2 regions of the Gordonia ajococcus genome follow, and region 2 is predicted to be linked to the other one. Evidence: predicted binding sites of a transcription regulator. Region 2 holds the regulator's gene; the other holds the start of a gene.
What was found. Region 2 encodes HspR, which represses chaperone genes until heat shock. Its sites were predicted from a motif close to ANNTGAGTNNNNNNNACTCANNT; they were not measured.
Positions count from the first base shown of each region.

Region 1: a site for HspR is predicted at 3,438-3,460, ahead of clpB (ATP-dependent chaperone ClpB). Genes of this name have one in related genera too.

Region 1 covers NZ_CP052884.1:4,393,133-4,403,021, reverse strand. Annotated here, with positions in the region: gene GAA2_RS19845 (DUF2784 domain-containing protein) at 13-399, shown strand; gene GAA2_RS19840 (lipase family alpha/beta hydrolase) at 415-1,695, opposite strand; gene GAA2_RS19835 (wax ester/triacylglycerol synthase family O-acyltransferase) at 1,694-3,283, shown strand; gene clpB (ATP-dependent chaperone ClpB) at 3,530-6,082, shown strand; gene selB (selenocysteine-specific translation elongation factor) at 6,350-8,167, opposite strand; gene selA (L-seryl-tRNA(Sec) selenium transferase) at 8,164-9,492, opposite strand; tRNA gene GAA2_RS19815 (tRNA-Sec) at 9,577-9,671, opposite strand; gene selD (selenide, water dikinase SelD) at 9,766-9,889, shown strand, end outside.
Region 2 covers NZ_CP052884.1:4,536,816-4,546,704, forward strand. Annotated here, with positions in the region: gene GAA2_RS20480 (hypothetical protein) at 1-44, opposite strand, end outside; gene GAA2_RS20485 (hypothetical protein) at 78-1,223, opposite strand; gene GAA2_RS20490 (antibiotic biosynthesis monooxygenase family protein) at 1,270-1,572, opposite strand; gene GAA2_RS20495 (SRPBCC family protein) at 1,647-2,114, opposite strand; gene GAA2_RS20500 (heat shock protein transcriptional repressor HspR) at 2,151-2,549, opposite strand; gene dnaJ (molecular chaperone DnaJ) at 2,553-3,755, opposite strand; gene grpE (nucleotide exchange factor GrpE) at 3,889-4,512, opposite strand; gene dnaK (molecular chaperone DnaK) at 4,509-6,356, opposite strand; gene GAA2_RS20520 (hypothetical protein) at 6,694-7,881, shown strand; gene GAA2_RS20525 (DUF1214 domain-containing protein) at 7,893-8,975, shown strand; gene GAA2_RS20530 (sulfotransferase family protein) at 8,975-9,889, shown strand, end outside.

The DNA.
Region 1 (9,889 bases), 140 kb from region 2:
TACGCTGGACACATGCCCTATCGGGTTCTGGCCGACGGCATAGCGGTCCTGCATCTGCTGTTCCTGCTGTATCTGACGTTCGGCGGGTTCATCGCCTGGCGGTGGCCACGCACCGTCGTGCTCCACCTCGCGGCCGTGGGGTGGGGACTCGCCTCGGTGGGCTTGGGGCTGTGGTGCCCGCTCACCGATGCCGAGAACTGGGCGCGGCATCGTGCCGGCGAAGCGGGGCTGCCCTCGACCGGGTTCATAGACCACTACCTGACCGGGGTGATCTACCCCGATTCTGCCCTCGGCCTGGTGCGCGGGTTGGTCGCTGCCGTGGTCGTTGCGTCGTGGGTGGGGCTGTGGTGGCGGGTCCGGACCCGTCCGCGCCGCCGCAGAGTCGCTGGTTCGCGGTAGAGGAGCCACCTGCAGCTAGCGCGTGTTCGGGCGAGGTGGCGATTCCGGGGGACTCGAGCCCGGCGGTAGCGCACGGCGAGGTCTCAGCAGGGGGAGCATCCACTCGTAGACGGTGTCGTCGTTGAGCAAGGTGAAGTGGTGGGCGCCGCCGATGTGGAACCCGTCGTCGACCTCGAATCCGAGGTGCCGCTTCCGATCTCGGCCACCGCCGCTGTTCGTCATCACCAATCCGTCGCCGACGATACAGCCGAATGGGTGATCGGGTCGTCGGGTCACGGTCGCCGTGACGTAGAGATGCCGCGCGCCCTTCATGAGCGGTGGGTAATCGACCGCGGGCTGTAGAAAGGCCTCCGGGTCGGTGTCGCGCCACTGCTCTTCGGTGACCGTCCCGTGGAACAGGTCGCGGACTCCGGCACTGCGCCGAGCGAGCAGCGCGCCGAATGGACGGCTGGTCGGCCACAGGCGCAGGGCCGCCGTCGCCCAGTGAACCCCTCGTGCCAGGGGCGCGCCGAGGTGCGGCGTACCGAGGCACACCGTCTGTCGAACCAGGTGGGGCCAATACGTATCGACGGCGGCGGCCTGATGGCACGCACTCCGGATCACCAGTCCGCCCATCGAGTGGCCGATGAGGGTCAGGTCGGTGACCGGCACCGGCCACGACAACAGCAGGTCGGCGAGCAACTGTGCGAGATCGCGGCCGTTGTCACTGATGTGTCGTCCCGAGTTGTACCGGATCATGACCTCGGTGCTGCCGAGGTCATCGGCCAGGCGTGCGCCGTAGGTGGGTCTGCCGCCGAGCTCCCACGCGAACTCGGTCTCCATGAGGCCGTGCAGGAACACCGTCAGGTGCCCGGTGGCCCGGGGGAAGGCGCCCGCCAGGTCCTCCGGGGTGATCGGAACGATCGCGCCGTCGACACGGACGGCGGTCTCCGGAGCCAGGGGTGACTGCTCGGCGGTCAGCTGATCCCCGATCAAACCGTCGAGGATGCCGATCGCCACGGCGCCGCGCTTGGTCTCGGACGGCACCCCACCGTGGCGGTCGGCGAGCGACTCGGCCAGGTCGCCGACCACATCGACGGACGAGACGATAGCGGAATAGGTGGACGTGCTGATGGCGTCGTGCATCATCTGGGCGGGACGGACCCGGGGACCCCAAGCGGCGCGCAGGCCGCCGAAGACGGTGTCGGCAATGGATGCGTGCACGGTTGCGATTCCTGTGACAGCTCTGCCCAGCTCGGTTCGGCCCAGGGCCGCGAGTGCGGGCATCTCGCGATCGCGAGGGTGATCTGCCGACATGAGTTCAGTGTACGTTTGTAAACTGATTCCGGGTGCAACGCGTACAGACGGAAGACGCAGTGGACGAAACCGGTTCGTTTCTCGGGGATCGTGCCTATCATCAGCGGGACGATCGACGGTCACGGCCCGGCGTGGCGCCGTTTCCTCGGTGTCGCCTGGCCACGGCGGGAGCACCGGTATGCAGTTGATGGACCCGATGGAGGCGGCCTTGATGAGCGCCGAGACGCTCGTCAACCCGATCCACGTCGCTGCGCTGATGATCTTCTCTCCGCCCGATGATGCGGGGCCGGGCTTTGTCGACGATCTCTATACGCAGGGACTCATCGCCACCGACGCGGTTGATCCGCGGCTGGCACGCCGCCCGCACATCGGCGTCGACACGCTGGGGCTGTGGACGTGGGAACAGGTCGAGGTCAATGTTGTCGATCATGTTCGGCGCCTACACCTCCCGCCTGGAGGCGACGATGCCGAACTGTGGCGTCTGATCGGCGATCTGCACGCGCAGGGGTTGTCACGATCCCGGCCGCTGTGGCAGGCGTACTTGATCGGTGGCCTGTCCGGCGGGCGGTTCGCGTTCTACATCAAGATCCATCACGCGCTGGTCGACGGGGTGGCCGGCATGCAGATGATCGCCGACTCCTTGAGTGGGGACCCGGACAGGCGCGACCTGAAACCCTTCTACGCCGCCAGCGTCCATTCTCCGCGGGTCGCGTCGCCGGCGAAACCGTCATCCGGGCCGCACCCGCTCACGGCCGTCCGGTCGGCCGCGGGTCTCGCGAAGTCGTCGCTGGGGTTTGCCCGAAGCGTCGTCGGTGGGCAGCGCGATCTGCTGGTCGGGGCGCTGCAAGGTAGGGTCGGCCTGCCGTTGAGTGCACCGTTCGTCCGGTTCAACGGCCGAGTGGGCCCGGACCGGGCGGTCGTCGGCGCCACCTTCGAGCTCAGTCGGGTACGGGCGATCCGCGTGGCAGCCGACGTCACCGTCAACGATGTGCTGACCGCGGTCATCTCCGGGGTGTTACGCGATTTGCTCGCCGAGCGGGGCGAACTCCCGAGGCGCTCGCTCGTCGGTCTGTGCCCGATCTCGGTGCGGGTGCTCGACGATCCGGGACAAACCGCGCGCAGCAACGCCTTCGGATTGGAAACATGCTCCCTGGCAACCGATGTCGACGATCCGGTGGAGCGGCTCGCGACGATCCACCGGGCCATGGACTTTGCGAAGAAACAGGTCGCAGCCCACGGCGGGGCTGCATCGCTGGCCTTGGTGGTGCCGAATGTCGCGCAGAGCGTCGTGACCGCGTTGCTGCCTTTCGGTCCCAAGCGGCGCACCGGATACAACCTGCCGATATCCACCCTCCGAGGTCCCGCTGAAGAGATGTACTACAACGGCGCCCGCCTGGACTCGCTGTTCCCGATCTCGACGGTGTTCGCCGGTCTGGGTCTCAACATCACCGTCTACTCGCACGGGGACAAGGTGTCGTTCGGCTGTGTCGCCGGCCGCGAGATGCTGCCAGACGTAGAACCGCTCATCCCGCTGGCGGAGCGTGTGCTGGCCGAACTCGAGACCGCTTACGGGCTCGCGTCGGGCTAGGTGCGGAATCGCGCGATGGTCCATTCCGTGATGGTGGCGCGGGCTTCGCCGCTTCTCGCGATCTTCGCAGGATCCCTGGCCGAAGACCCGGAAGCCGCCTACCAGGCTGCGCAGAGAGCGGGTCCCGATATGACGCAGTTCACATCTATATCGAAGCTGAGCGGAATGTACTCAACTTTGTTGGCGTTGCATCCTCCGTATGGCTCATACTTGAGCCTGTTGGACTAAAGAGAAAGGTGCACGCGAGTGGACAGCTTCACCCCCACCACGAAGACACAGCAGGCATTGAGCGCTGCTGTGCAGGCGGCGGCCAGTGCTGGCAACCCCGATGTGCGACCGGCCCACATCCTGGTGGCGTTGCTCGATCAGTCCGACGGCATCGCGTCGCCACTGCTCAAGGCAGTGGGCGTGGACCCGTCGAGCGTTCGTGCGCAGGCCCAGGGACTGGTCGATCGCATGCCGACGGTGGCCCAGGCCAGTGCGACGCCCCAGCTTTCCCGCGAATCGATCGCGGCCATCAGTGCAGCTCAGCAGCTGGCCGGTGAACTCGACGACGAGTACGTCTCGACCGAGCACGTCGTCGTCGGTCTGGCGACCGGTGACTCCGACGTCGCCAAGTTGCTGCACAACGCCGGCGCGACCCCGCAGGAGTTGCGGGACGCGTTCGTCGCCGTACGCGGCAGCGCCCGGGTCACCTCCGAGGACCCGGAGTCGACCTACCAGGCACTCGAGAAGTACTCGACCGACCTGACCGCGGCGGCCCGCGAAGGCAAGCTCGACCCGGTCATCGGGCGCGACACCGAGATCCGGCGTGTCGTGCAGGTGCTCAGCCGGCGGACCAAGAACAACCCGGTCCTCATCGGTGAGCCCGGCGTCGGCAAGACGGCGATCGTCGAGGGCCTGGCCCAGCGCATCGTCGCCGGCGACGTGCCGGAATCGCTGCGCGGCAAGACCGTCATCTCCCTCGACATGGGTTCGATGGTCGCCGGTGCCAAGTACCGCGGCGAATTCGAGGAGCGGCTCAAGGCCGTGCTCGACGAGATCAAGGGATCGGCCGGACAGGTCATCACCTTCATCGACGAGCTGCACACCATCGTCGGGGCCGGTGCGACCGGCGATTCCGCGATGGACGCCGGCAACATGATCAAGCCGATGCTCGCCCGTGGTGAGCTGCGGCTGGTCGGTGCCACGACCCTCGAGGAGTACCGCAAGTACATCGAGAAGGACGCCGCACTCGAGCGTCGCTTCCAGCAGGTGTACGTCGGCGAACCGTCGGTCGAGGACGCCATCGGTATCCTCCGCGGCCTCAAGGACCGGTATGAGGTGCACCACGGCGTGCGCATCACCGACTCCGCATTGGTCGCTGCGGCAACACTTTCCGACCGCTACATCACCTCGCGATTCCTCCCCGACAAGGCCATCGACCTCGTCGACGAGGCGGCGTCGCGGTTACGGATGGAGATCGACTCGCGCCCCGTCGAGATCGACGAGGTCGAGCGCATCGTCCGCCGGCTGGAGGTCGAAGAGGTTGCGCTGCAGAAGGAAACCGACGCGGCGTCGAAGGAGCGGCTCGAGAAGCTACGCGCCGAACTGGCCGACCAGAAGGAGAAGCTCAACGAGCTCTCCGCGCGGTGGCAGTCGGAGAAGACCGCGATCGACGCGGTACGCGACCTCAAGGAGGAGCTGGATCGTCTTCGCGGCGAGGCCGATCGCGCCGAGCGCGACGGTGACCTCGGGCGCGCGGCCGAGCTGCGGTACGGCCGAATCCCGGGCCTGGAGAAGGAACTCGAGGCCGCACTGGAGAAGACCGGCACCGATCCCGGCCAGGACGTGATGCTGCAGGAGGAGGTCGGACCCGACGACGTGGCGCAGGTCGTGTCGTCGTGGACCGGAATCCCGGCCGGACGCATGCTCGAAGGTGAGACCGCCAAGCTGCTGCGCATGGAAGACGAACTGGGGCAACGCGTCATCGGTCAGAAGGCCGCTGTCGAAGCCGTCTCCGACGCGGTGCGTCGTGCACGCGCCGGTGTCGCCGACCCGAACCGGCCGCTCGGCTCGTTCATGTTCCTCGGCCCCACCGGTGTCGGCAAGACCGAGCTGGCCAAGGCGCTCGCGGAGTTCCTGTTCGACGACGAGCGGGCGATGGTCCGCATCGACATGAGCGAGTACGGCGAGAAGCACAGCGTCGCAAGGCTCGTCGGTGCTCCCCCCGGCTATGTCGGGTACGAGGCCGGAGGTCAGCTGACCGAGGCCGTGCGTCGTCGCCCGTACACGGTGGTCCTGTTCGACGAGATCGAGAAGGCCCACCCGGACGTGTTCGACGTGCTGCTGCAGGTGCTCGACGAAGGCCGACTCACCGACGGCCAGGGACGGACGGTGGACTTCCGCAACACCATCCTGATCCTGACCTCGAACCTCGGCGCGGGTGGCGACAAGGATCAGGTCATGGCGGCGGTGCGCTCGGCGTTCAAGCCCGAGTTCATCAACCGGCTCGACGACGTGGTGATCTTCGATGCTCTCAGCCCCGAGGAGCTGGTGGCGATCGTCGACATCCAACTCGGACAGCTCAAGAAGCGGCTGGCCCAGCGTCGCCTCGACCTCGAGGTGTCGCCGAAGGCCAAGGAATGGCTCGGCGCACGTGGATTCGATCCGCTGTACGGTGCTCGTCCGCTGCGCCGGCTGGTGCAGCAGGCCATCGGTGACCAGCTCGCCAGGCAGTTGCTGAAGGGAGACATCCGCGACGGCGACATCGTTCCGGTGAACGTCAGTGCCGACGGGGAGTCGTTGGTGCTCGGCTGAGTTCAGATCTAGAGAGGGACCCACCCTTCGGGGTGGGTCCCTTTGTCGTGGTTCCAGTCGACGACTCCGATTACCTGGGCTTCGACGCGGCGCCTCGCTGCGCTCGGTGCCGGCTCAGCCGGCGGTGGGGCGCACGACCGCTCGGTGCCGGCTCAGCCGGCGGTGTGGGCGCACGACCGCTCGGTGCCGGCTCAGCCGGCGGTGGGGGGCACGACCGCTCGGTGCCGGCTCAGCCGGCGGTGTGGCGCACGACCGCTCGGTGCCGGCTCAGCCGGCGGTGGGGCGCACGACCTCTCGGTGCCCGGCGTCGAGGCGGCGGGTCCAACCCCGGGCGTCGAGGTGTTCGAGCAGTGGGATCATCACGCGTCTCGTCGTGGAGAGCGCCTGGCGGGCCTCGCTGGTCGTGAACGGCTGGTCGAGTGCGGCGAGGGTCCGCATGGCCAGCGCCGGCGCGGTCGGCAACAGCACCACGCCGTCGCGCAAGCGGAGGATGCGGCCGGTGCGCTCGGCAGCCGCGAGCTCCCTGGTCCCCAGGCCGAGCGCGGAGAGATCGTCCGCCTCGGGAGCGCGGAACGGCTGCTCGGCCAGACGGCGCTCGAGAGCGTTCATCGCTTCGTCGGCGTCACCGAGATCCGGGACATGGCCCGGGATCGAGAGATGGCCGTCGGACGACGTGAGTCCGGCGTCGGCGATCACCGTCGGCAACAGTGCTCCGTCAGGGAGATTCAGCAACGAAGGAACCCCTGACGTCGACAGGCCGGCGGACATGGGCTCACGCTCATGAACTCCGACGACCGCGTCGTGCAGGCGCCGGGCCCATGCCGCGCAGGTGGATTCGTCGACCCACCACTCGTCGATGACACGAACCCCCGGCGGTGGCGTCTCACCGTCGTGGACGAGGCCGAGCCGATGCAGATCCGGAACGCGCACGGCGCCACGTCGGGCAACCTCTTCCGCGGCGCCGCCGTCTTCACTCATCCCGGCCAGGACGGCGGTCCGGCGAGCTGAGTCGCCGCGGCGACGGAGCCCGGGCGGATCGGGGTGCAGGACGATCCCGCCACCGACGATGCGCTGACCGGGATTTCGCAACACGAGACGATCATCCCGGGACAGTGGCACGGCACGTGCGAATGTCAGGCGTGCGTGGTCGGAGTCGAAGCGGCGCAGGCGGGCTGTCAGTGCAGCGGTTCCGATGTGGACGACGAGGTGCTCGGGAGCATCGTCGAACGGGACGCCACCGACGCGGCGGATGTCTGCCTCGACCGACGAATGCCAGGCTCCCGGAGTGACGAGAGCGTCTCCACGCGCGAGGGTCTCGACGCCGACACCACGGAGATTGACGGCGACTCGGCTGACCGGCGCCGCGGTCGTGAGAGATGTTCCCTCGCTCTGCAATCCGCGGACATCGACCGACCGGTGCCCGTCGGGGCCCACCAGCTCCATGGTGTCACCGACCCCGATCGTGCCCGAAGGCAGCGTGCCGGTGACCACCGTGCCCGCCCCGGTGCGGGTGAAAACGCGGTCGATCCAGAGGCGGACGCGCCCCGACGTCGAAGGAGATGGCGTCTGCGCGAGGACCGTGTCGAGGGTGCGGCGCAGTTCATCGAGGCCACGCCCGGTGGGAGCGGAGGTCACGACCGCCGGCGCCTCGGCCAGTCCGGTCCGGGCCAACTCGGCACGGGCGGTGGCGATCACGTCATCGATGTGATTCTCCTCCGCGCGATCCGCACGCGAGATCACCAACAGCCCGTAGTCGACACCGAGCGCGGCGAGCGCGTCCCGGTGATCGTCGGACTGGGCACTCCAGCCCTCGTCGGCGGCGACGACGAACAGTACGACCGGCGCGGGACCGAGTCCGGCCAGCATGTTGGGGATGAACCGCTCGTGACCGGGGACATCGACGAAGGCGACATCTGCGCCCGATGGCAGTGTCGTCCAGGCGAATCCGAGGTCGATCGTCAGACCGCGGCGTCGTTCCTCCTCCCAGCGGTCCGGCTCGATACCGGTGAGTGCACGCACCAGCGTCGACTTGCCGTGGTCGACGTGCCCCGCGGTGGCCACCACGTACTTCGCGCGAGACCTCACTGATCGGCGAGCGCCTGCTTGATCGCGGCGAGGACCCTCGCGTCGTCGGCCTCGGGGATGCAACGCAGGTCGACGAGGCAGGCGGAGTCGTGTACGCGCGGCAGGACGGCGGGGTCGCCGAGCCGCAGCCGCTGCGCGGCGCCCACCGGAAGACGCACCGCCCACCCGCGTAGGGGTACACCTGGCGCGCCCCCGCCGCCGACCCGTCCGTCGTGTTCGACGACAGGGAAACCGGTTGCGGCGCCCAGACTCTCAGCACGCGCGCGGAGGCGGTCGGCGTCGGCATGGAGATACTCGTGGACCGGCGGCCGCGGACCGCCGACCGTCGCCTCCATCGCCGCAAGTGCCAGCTTGTCGGCGCGCACAGCGCGAGCCAGCGGATGTCTGGCCAACCGCTGCACGAGTGCGGCGTCGCCGAGCAGGAGACCGGCCTGCGGTCCGCCGAGGAGCTTGTCGCCGCTGGCGATGACCAGGTCGGCGCCGGCGGTGAGCGCGGTGGTGGCATCCGGCTCGTCGGGGAGGAGGGGATCGGGCTGCAGGAGTCCGCTACCGATGTCGGCGATCACCGGCACGCCGTGAGTCCGGCCCAGGTCGCGCAGTTCGGTCAGCGAGGTCTCGCTGGTGAAACCCTCGACGCGGAAGTTGCTCGGATGCACCTTGAGGATGGCGCCGACGTCGTCCCCGGCAACCGCCTCGGCATAGTCGCGGACATGGGTGCGGTTGGTGGTGCCGACCTCGTGCAGGCGCGCGCCGGTGGATGCGATGAGCTCCGTGAGCCGGAATCCCGCGCCGATCTCGATCATCTCGCCACGGCTGATCACGACCGCCCGACCGGCGGCGAGTGCGGTGGTAGCGAGGACCAGGGCCGCCGCCCCGTTGTTCACCATCAGGGCATCGCCCGCCGCGGGACAGGCCTGCAGCAGCGCGGCTCGGGTGGTCGCACCGCGTTTGGATCGCTGACCGGTCTGCAGGTCGAGTTCCACGTCGACGTAGCCCGATGCGGCGACGACCGCTTCGAGTGCCGCCGCCGACAACGGGGCACGGCCGAGGTTGGTGTGAACCACCACGCCGGTGGCGTTGAGGACCGGCCGAGCCGACGAGACAGGTCGGGCGGTCAATTCTCCGACGACTCGTGGTTCGACGTCTTCCGGTGGGATCTCGCCACGACGAGCCGACTCCTGGGCATCGCGGATGATCGCCCGAACAGCCATGTCACCCAGTCGATCTCGCGCATCCGCCACCGCCGGTAGGGCCAGCAGGCCATCCGTGCGCGGAATGTGTCGGCGCGGGTCGGCGGGGACGGCGGCTTCGGGGGGCTTCGACACGGCTCCTCGCTTTCGCTCGTCACCGGCTCAGCCGGCGGTGGGTGGCTCTCGCTACGCTCGGTGCCGGCTCAGCCGGCGTTTTCCTGGCGGAGGCGGACGGGAATCGAACCCGCCAGGCCGAGATACTCGACCTCCTCGGTTTTGAAGACCGGGGAGCCCACCAGGACCCGTACGCCTCCGTGTGTCCTACAACCTATCGTGTCGCCTCTCGGACGCGACCCGGCTCATCCGCGCCAGGCACGCCGGCGATCAGTCGGCGCTACTGTCGGCAGGGTGACTGTCAGCAACGATGCCCCTGTCCGACTGACCGGTTACGCCCATGGTGGCGGTTGTGCGTGCAAGATCCCGCCGGGCGAACTCGAGGAGGCGGTCGCCGGGCTGACCGGCCAGGTCGGTG
Region 2 (9,889 bases):
ACCACGGATCCGGGCAGTCCCCCACCCGCCGGATCTTGGGTCATCGTCACCTCCACATCGACGTTTGCCCATGAAGCCTAGCGGCTGTTACGCGATCCGTGGCAGCCGGACCGTCGCGGAGTACCTCGCCAGACCGACTCGGCCGGATGCTGGGTGTATGCGGCGTCGCGCACCGCCTCGTCGGTCTCCAGCCCCGCACCGAGCGCACCGCCGACCGTGGCGAGCGAACACGTCAGCCACGCGACCTCCAGGTAGTCGGTGATCCCGGGATCGTGGCCGAGTGCATCGCCGAAGACCTGCGGGACCACCAGGCACAGTGCGCCGGCGGTCGCGAGTACGAACAGAGCCGCATAGAACGCCGCGACGCCCAGCACGACGGTGATGACCGTGACGGTGTTGAACAGGACGATCTGTTCGCGCGACTGCCGCGACGATCCCCGCTCCCACAGGTCGGCGCCGATGATCAGGGTGGCGGTGATGGCGACGATCGAGCCGACGGCGACGCCGGTGAGCCGGACCCATCCGAAGGTGTCGGCCAGCAGCCAGATGTCGGCGGTCACCAGTGCGAACACGCCTGCGGCGATGGCGCCCGTGAGCGCACGGGTCAGCCCGAGCGCGAGGCGCCACGGCCGATTGGCGCGGACCATGCCGGTGAGGAGTCGGAGGTTGCCGGTCAGCACCCGGGCGGTGAAGGCGGTGCTCTCCTCGTCGGTGTCGGTGCCGAGCTGGCGGACGCGGTGCCGTAGCGGGGAGCGAGACGGCGACTTCTGATGCTCTCGGAGATCGTCCGCGTCGGCGCCGAGGAGCTGAGCGAGGAGACCGACCACCGTCCCGCGCGTCCGCTGACGCAGGCCGGTCGGACCGAGCGCGGGAACCGACAGGACCGCAACGCCGTGCACCGCGTTGGCATGGGCGACGACGGGGCGGCGTCCCACGTGTAGCGGCAGGTCGGTCAGGCAGACCACGAGGTCCCATTCCCGTTCGAGGAGAAGGTCTCTCGCGGCGTCGACGATCTGGGCGTCGGTCGCGGGCGGCTGCACCACGGACACCTCCACGACCTCGACCTGCCATCGGGCTCCGGGGAAGGTCGTCTGCACGTGCTCGATCAGATCCGCGTCGACGAGTTTGCGCGCGAGACCGATCGGCTGTCCGGGCGCGGCGACGACTCCGAGGACAACCGCCGGTTCGTCGCCGGATGACGACGCCTCGTCCTCGAACTCCATGTGGCGCCCTTCGTGTGGTGGTCGTCGCCCGGCGGCGACGAAGTGATCAGGCGGTGAATGTCTCGATCAGGGTGTGCTGTTCGACGGCCGAGGGAGCCTGCATCCCCGGCGCCTGCTTGTCGGAGTGCGACGCACGGAACGAGTCCGACTTCAGCCACGCCAGGAAGTCCTCCCTGGCGTCGAATTCCATCGTGGACACGTAAGGCAGGCCGTCGGCCTCCGGGCGCATCAGTGTCGCGCGCTGCAGGCCCGGGACGCCCTTCAGCGTGCTGCGCATCGACTCCGAGAACGCTTTCTCGAATGCCTCGGCATTCTCGGTGACATCGATGCGGTTGGTGATCACGAACATTCGTCGACTCCTGGACTCGGGTCTGATGGTCGCCGCCATCTTACCGACACCGTGTCGGCAAGAGGGCGGCAAGGTCAGCCGAATCGCTTCGCGAGCGCGCGCAGCGTGCCCTCGATGCCGTGACCGTTCTTCTTGTCGTACCCGATCAGTTCCATGATCTTCGGGATCTTGAGCGTCGAGTAATCGAAGGTCTCGGTGACCTGTGTGGTCGTCGGCGACGTGGACACCAGTTCCCAGCGCCAGCGATGGCCCATGGGGTGCTTCCATTCGACGACCTTGTCGGTCTCGACGTCGGTCGCGGTGGACGTGATGGTGTACGGGACGCCGAACTGCTTCATCCCCACACTGAATCGCGCGCCGGGGGTGAGCTTCTCCGGCCCCTTGACGGGTGTGTCGCGCACCGTGCCCGAACCGTCGAGTTCGTGATGCCGGTGCGGGTTGACGACGAGGGCGAAGACGTCGGCGACCGGCGCATCGACGACGATGCGCCGGGAGACGCGGTGCGGGCCCGTGTCAACGGTGGTAACGGTGTCGGATGCCATACATCCAACGTACGCGGGCCCTGCCGGTCGGTTCGCTCAGTCGACGGAACGCTTGCGCCGCGGCTGCCACACGACCAGCGCATTGGTCCGGGGCACCGGGACCAACTCGCCGCCGCGACGGTTCCGCGACGCGGCAACCTCGTCGGAGAGTTCACGGATACGCTGCTGGAGCGCCTCGACCTGATTGCTCAGATCGATGATCCGTTTGATACCTGCGAGATTGACGCCTTCTTCCTGCGAGAGACGCTGGATCTCTCGCAGGAGTTCGACGTCGCGGGAGGAGTAACGGCGTCCGCCCCCACTCGTCCGCTGCGGGGTGACCAGACCCAGACGGTCATAGGTGCGCAGGGTCTGGGCGTGCAATCCGGCGAGCTCGGCGGCCACCGAGATCATGAAGGTCGCGCCATCGGCGTCGAAGTTCTTGTGGCCGGCCATCACTCATCTCCCCCAGTTCGCCCGTGGATCGAATCCGCTTGCCCGCTCGGCCTGATCGTAGGCACGCATCGCCTCGATCGCGGCGTCGTCGAGCTTGTCCGGCACCGCGACCTTGACGGTGACGAGCAGGTCGCCTGCTCCGCCGGACCGCTTGGGGACGCCGCGGCCACGCACGCGGAGCGTCCGGCCGTCGGTCGTGTTCGGTGGGATCTTGACCCCGACCGAACCCTCGAGGGTCGGTACCGAGACCGTCGCGCCGAGAACGAGTTCGGAGATCCGCACCGGCAACTGCACGCGAAGGTCGTTGCCGCTGCGCGTGAACTGCTTGTGCGGGGTCACGTGCACGACGACGTACAGGTCGCCCGACGGCGCTCCGCGGCGTCCGGCCTCACCCTGTCCGGCAAGCCGAATCCGTTGACCGTCTTCGACTCCCGCCGGAATGCGCACGTTGATGGTGCGGGTCCGATTCTTCACGCCGCTGCCGGAGCAGTCGCCGCACGGGTCGTCGATCCGCGAACCGGTGCCCTGGCAGTCCTGGCAGGGTTCACTGAACCCGAACGCGCCCTGGTTTCGGCTGACGAAACCGGAGCCGTTGCAGTTGGGGCACACTCGCGGGCTGGTGCCCGGCTTGGCGCCTGAACCGTGGCAGGTCGTGCACGGGGACGGGCTGGTCACCCGCAGCGGGACCGTCGTACCGAGGGCCGCGTCCTTGAAGGACAGCGTGGTCTCGGTCTCGAGATCCTTACCGCGACGCGGACGGCTGGCCGTCGACGTGCGTTGGGTTCCGCCGCCACGGTTGAAGAGACCCTCGAAAAGGTCTCCGAAACCGCCGGCGCCTCCCCCGCCGGTCTGGGCACCGCCGAACAGGTCACCGAGATCGAAGTCGTTGCCACCGGTCGTGTAGGTCGTACCGCCGTCGGGGAAGCCACCCGGGAATCCGTTGCCACCTCCGCGGAATCGTCCGCCGGCGAACATGGCCCGGGTCTCGTCGTACTCTTTGCGCTTCTCGGGATCACTGAGCACGCTGTGGGCTTCGGACACCCGCTTGAAGCGCTCTTCGGCCGCGGAATCGCCGGGATTGGCATCCGGATGCAGCTCGCGTGCGAGCTTGCGATAGGCCTTCTTGATCTCTTCAGCCGAAGCGTCAGAAGCAACGCCCAGGTCCTTGTAGAAGTCGTGTTCCAACCACTCACGTTGTGGAGCCACCAGACGTCACCTCCTCAAAAGTCTTTTGTTGTCTGGATTGATATTTCGGTTGTGTTCGTACTCTCGCCAGAGAGCCCTGAGGTGCGAGGCGCGTGCTCTCGCTCCTCGCACCCCAGGGCCACAGACGGTCGATCTATTGTGCACCGGCCTGGTCACCGGCGGGCTCGGGATCGGTGACCGTCACCATGGCGGTACGGATCACCTTCTCGCCCAGCCGGTAACCGCAGCGATACACCGCGCCGATGACGGGGTGGTCGCCGGTGCCGTCGTGCTGAACTGCCTCGTGGAGTTCAGGGTTGAACTCGTCACCCGAGGCACCGAAGGCCTCGAGGCCCTCGGTGTTCAGCACACCGGCCAGCTTGTCGGCGACGGCCCGCAGCGGACCGCTCTCGAGATCGCCGTGCTCACGGGCACGGTCGAGGTCGTCGAGAATCGGCAGGAGCTTGTCGATCAGGATCTGCTTGCCGTAGGCAACCGATCCCTGCTTCTCCTCGGCCGCGCGTCGCCGGAAGTTGGCGAACTGCGCGCGTTCCCGCTGCAGATCCGCCGTCAGTTCGGCGACCCGCGCATCTGGCGACGTCGCATCGGCCGGCTGTTCGTTGTCGGGCTCGTCCACGACGGGTTCGGCGTCGGCCGGGCCGGGGCCGGCGGCCGGCTCGTCGCGCACCTCACCCGTTTCCGGGTCGATGCGACGACGGTCGGTCACCGTCACCGGCTCCTCGCCGGACCCATTCGTCGAATGGGATCCTGCGGTCACTTGTTCTCCTTGGCGTCGGCGTCGTCCACGACCTCGGCGTCGACGACATCGGACTCGCTGTCGGCGGCTGCGCCGGCTTCACCGTTGGGGGATTCCGCAGCGGCGTTGGCGTAGATCGCCTGGCCGAGAGCCTGCGACTCCTCCGACAGCTTCTCGATCGCGGTCTTGATCGCGGCCGAGTCGGTGCCCTTCAGCGCTTCCTTCGCGTCGGCGACCGCAGCCTCGACCTTTTCCTTCACGTCGGCCGGGACCTTGTCCTCGTTGTCCTTGAGGAACTTCTCGGTCTGGTGGACCAGCGACTCCGCCTGGTTGCGGGTCTCGGCCTCCTCACGACGCTTGCGATCCTCGTCGGCGTGAGCCTCCGCGTCCTTGATCATGCGGTCGATCTCGTCCTTGCTCAGGCCGGAACCCTCCTGGATGCGGATCGAGTTCTCCTTGCCGGTGCCCTTGTCCTTCGCGGTGACGTGCACGATGCCGTTGGCGTCGATGTCGAAGGTCACCTCGATCTGCGGGACACCCTGCGGCGCAGGTGCGATGCCGCCCAGCTCGAAGCTGCCGAGCAGCTTGTTGTGCGAGGCGATCTCGCGCTCGCCCTGGTACACCTGGATCTGCACCGACGGCTGGTTGTCCTCGGCCGTGGTGTAGGTCTCCGACCGCTTGGTCGGGATGGTGGTGTTGCGCTCGATCAGCTTGTGCATCACGCCACCCTTGGTCTCGATGCCGAGGGACAGCGGGGTGACGTCGAGCAGCAGCACGTCCTTGACCTCACCGCGGAGAACACCGGCCTGCAGGGCGGCGCCCACGGCGACGACCTCGTCCGGGTTGACACCCTTGTTGGGCTCGCGGCCACCGGTCAGTTCCTTCACCAGATCGGTGACGGCCGGCATACGGGTCGAGCCACCGACGAGCACGACATGGTCGATGTCGCCGACGGAGATGCCCGCATCCTTGATGACGGCCTGGAACGGGGCGCGGGTGCGCTCGAGCAGATCAGAGGTGATCCGCTGGAACTCGCTGCGCGAGAGCTGTTCGTCGAGGAACAGCGGGTTCTTGTCGGCGTCGACGGTGATGTAGGGCAGGTTGATCGAGGTGCTCTGCGAACTCGACAGTTCGATCTTCGCCTTCTCGGCAGCCTCACGCAGACGCTGCAGAGCCATCTTGTCCTTGGTCAGGTCGATGCCCGAGGTGGACTTGAACTTCTCGACGAGCCAGTCGACGACGCGCTGATCCCAGTCGTCACCACCGAGGTGGTTGTCACCGGAGGTCGCGCGGACCTCGACCACACCGTCGCCGATCTCGAGCAGCGAGACGTCGAAGGTGCCGCCACCGAGGTCGAAGACCAGGATGGTCTGTTCCTTCTCACCCTTGTCGAGTCCGTACGCCAGCGCGGCCGCGGTGGGCTCGTTGACGATGCGGAGCACGTTGAGGCCGGCGATCTGGCCGGCTTCCTTGGTGGCCTGACGCTGGGCGTCGTTGAAGTATGCGGGCACGGTGATCACGGCGTCGGTGACGTCTTCACCGAGGTACGCCTCGGCGTCGCGCTTGAGCTTCATGAGCGTGCGCGCGCTGATCTCCTGCGGGGTGTACTTCTTGTCGTCGATCTCGATCGTCCAGTTGCCCTCACCCATGTGGCGCTTGACCGAGCGGATGGTGCGGTCGACGTTGGTGACCGCCTGGTTCTTGGCCGGCTGACCGACGAGTACTTCTCCGTTACGCGCGAAGGCGACCACGGACGGCGTGGTCCGCGAGCCCTCGGCGTTGGCGATGACCGAAGCTTCGCCACCCTCGAGCACCGAAACCACGGAGTTGGTGGTGCCGAGGTCGATTCCAACAGCACGAGACATGTTTGGCTTCCTCCTAGTTTGTGGGTGTGCACCCAAGTCCTTGTGCCCCCGCGGCCTGAGACGCGGGGATGATGTCCGAACCCTGCGCGAGGTGGACTTCAGTGCGTCCGACTCATGTCCTACTGAATTCGGAGCGGCGAGTCAAACCTACTTGAGTCTGGATCGCTCAGGTTTCTCGAAGTGTGTAACGGGGGTCCCACGGGGTTTGTTCCCGCGCCGCCGGGAAAAGTTGAGCGGATTTCACTCAAGCCGTGTGGTCCTTGACACACCGGCCGCCACCGTGCAGATTTCAACAGGAAGCAAGCGATTCCACTTCGACGAATCCGAGGACCCGCACATGACGCTGCCCCGACCGACGACCGCCGAACCCGGCTCCGCTCCGATACGTCCCTATCGGATCGCCGTGTGGGGTCCCGGCGAAGTCGGCGGCGCGGTCATCCGTGCCGCGGTCGCCGACCCGGCGTTCGAGGTCGTCGGTGCGCTGGTGCACAACCCGAAGAAGGACGGCAAGGACATCGGTGAGCTGGTGCGCACCGATCCGATCGGGATCGCCGCCACCAGAGACCGCGAGGCCTTCAAGGAGCTCGACGTGGACTGCGTCGTCCTCACCCCCGCACCGGCCGCGGTGATCAAAGGGCTCGACGACGACGTCATCGATCTGCTCGAGTCCGGGAAGAACGTCGTGGCGACCGCCGCTTATCACAACGTGTCGATGCCGAACTGGCTCAGCCCCTTCCGCAAGTCCCCGCAGCGCATGCTCGAGGCGTGCCGCACCGGCGGCGCCACCCTGCACGGGACCGGTGTCCATCCGACGTTCATCGTCGAACGGGTCGCGATGACGATGGCCAAGGCGATGTCGTCGGTGAGTCATGTGCGATCCGTCGAGGCTGTCGACTTCTCCCGTGCCGGATCCATGTGGGGCGGCCTGGAAGCACTGGGTTTCGGCGCCGACCTGGACTCCCTCAGCGCCGAGTCCCCGGTCGCGCGCGGCGGCGACATCTACTACGGCGACCTCACCGGCAACGTCGCGCACGCGTTGTACGGCGCGGACAGTGCCGAGGTCAGGGTCGAGACCTCATTGCGCGGACTGCCCGCCGAACGTGACGCCCAGGTCGGTGCGACGACCATCAGGAAGGGCACCGCTGCGGCCCTGCATTTGACTCATCGCGGCTACCTCGGCGACCACCACTTCTTCACGAACGAGGAATGCTGGTATCTCGCTTCGGTACCCACTCAGCCCGCTCGCTCCGCTCCCGGCGCCGAACTCGTGTACCGGGGCGATGACCTGCCGTTCGGCGGGTTCACCAGCCCGATCGCGTACACGCTGGTCATCAGCGGCGAACCGGCCGAGATGCGGGCACAACTCGAGTTCGGCATCGGGTCCGGGCACACCAACCCGATCACGACGGCGTCGGTGCGGGCCGTGCTCGATGCCGTCCCGGCGGTGGTCGAGGCCGAACCGGGCATCCTCGTCGACGACGTGGGCCCCCACTACCGGCACGACGACCGGGTCCGACTCCCGTGAGCCAGGAGCCGATGAGCCACGAGGCGCGGCCGGAGGTCGCCGCGTGGAACGGCCTGGTCGACGCACTCCGGACCGCCGGCGACAAGCTCGCGGCCGACACCGCCGACCTCGATTCGGCCGAGCAGGCGGACGGGTTCCGTGCACTGGTCCGCGGGCTGTCGAATCAGTTGTCGCGCTTGGAAGCCGACCGTGAACGTCCCGAGTTGGTGCCGTTCAACGGGTGGCGACACAAGTTCCTGATGGACAATCCCGACTTCAAATACTGGGTCACCGAGGTCCGCGGGGACCGCACCTACCGCATCCGCGGGAACCGCGGGGATGCGTCGTACCTGTCGGTGACCGTCTACAAGCGGACCGGCGGCATCGGCTCGGAGGCGACAGCCCGCATCGACAGCGACGCCATCGGATTCGACGACGACGGCGGCTTCGAGATCGTGGTCGGCGGTACCGCGCCGGGTGCCGGGGACTGGCTGGACCTTCCGGAACGCTCCGGGGCGATCTGGGTCAGGTTCTTCCACGGCGATGTCGCACACGACGAATTGGGCTGGTGCAGTATCGAACCGGTGGTCGAACCGCCGGTTCCGCCGTCGATCGATCCGGACAGGTTCACTTCTGCGCTGGGCACGTTGGCGGCCACGACGTCCATGCTGCCGACGATCTTCGAGATCTCGACGAAGGACGATCTCGATCCGCCCAACACCCTGCGGCACTGGTCGGAGATGGCCGGGGGCGCGGTGTTCACCGAACCGGGCATCCACTACGTCCGCGGTGGCTGGCAGCTCCAACCGGATCAGGCGCTGGTCATCGAGGGCGACACCGTCGAGTGCCGGTATTGGAACATCCTGGCCTACAGCCGATTCCTGAACTCCCTCGACTTCCGGTACCGGCCGGTGTCGTACACCGGTGCCACCGCCACGGTGGTCGACGGTCGCTACCGCTTCGTCGTCGCGGCCGAGGATCCCGGTGTCGGAGACTGGATCGATTCCGAGGGAAGGGACTTCGGCATCGTCGTCATTCGTTTTCTCCAACCGACGGACACCCCTCCCCTGCCCTCGGTGCGGGTGGTGCAGCTCCACGAACTGCGAGGTGAATGATGGTCGCCTGGACCCCGCCACCGCGCACAGCGGTCGCCGAGAACATCTATGCGGCAGCGGAAGCCGATCGCGCTGCACGACCCGATCGGTATCGGCTGGGCGCCGGCGCGGTCGATGCGATCGTCGAACGGGCCACCGCGAAGCACGGGGTCGAGGGTCTGGGCGAGCCGGCGCAGTGGCGTCCCGGCCTGGAGCAGTACCTGGAATCGGCCGGCGAGGACGGGCGGTTGAACGCCGTCGGCGTCCGGAATGCGCAGGACGCGGTGATCGGAAAGCTGCGGGCGCGCTCCATCTTCGACAAGACCCTGCGGGAGAACCCCTCGGTGAGTGAGCGTGATGTGCTCCCGCCGATCGTGATCATCGGGGGCTGGCGCACCGGGACGACGTTCCTGTATCGGCTGATGGCCCGCGATCCCCGTCTCCGCGCGCCACGCCCGGTGGAGTTGTACGCCCCGTGGCGGGTTGCACAGCTGTCGCCGGACGAGCGCGAGCAGCTGATCGAAACCCAGGCCGCCGAGCCCAATCCACTGCACATGCTGAATCCGGCGATGGCCGCGGTCCACGATTCCGGGCCGGCACTGCCCGAAGAGTGCGTGCTCGGAATGGGCACGACCATGCGCAACTGGGCGTTCAGCTCGACGATGCGCCTCGACAGTTACTCGCGCTGGCTGGCGGAACAGGACTTCGCCGGCGAGTACGCGGCGCACCGCACGATGCTGCAGATCCTCGACGATGGTTCCCGACGACGCTGGCTGCTGAAGGCACCGGCCCACACTCCCGAACTCGCCGACCTCGCACAGACATATCCCGGAGTCTGCATCGTTCATCTTCACCGCGACATCGTGGAAACCGTGGCCTCCGGCGCGAGTCTGTTCGCGACATACCGGTCGACCTACAGCGACGACGTCGACGGG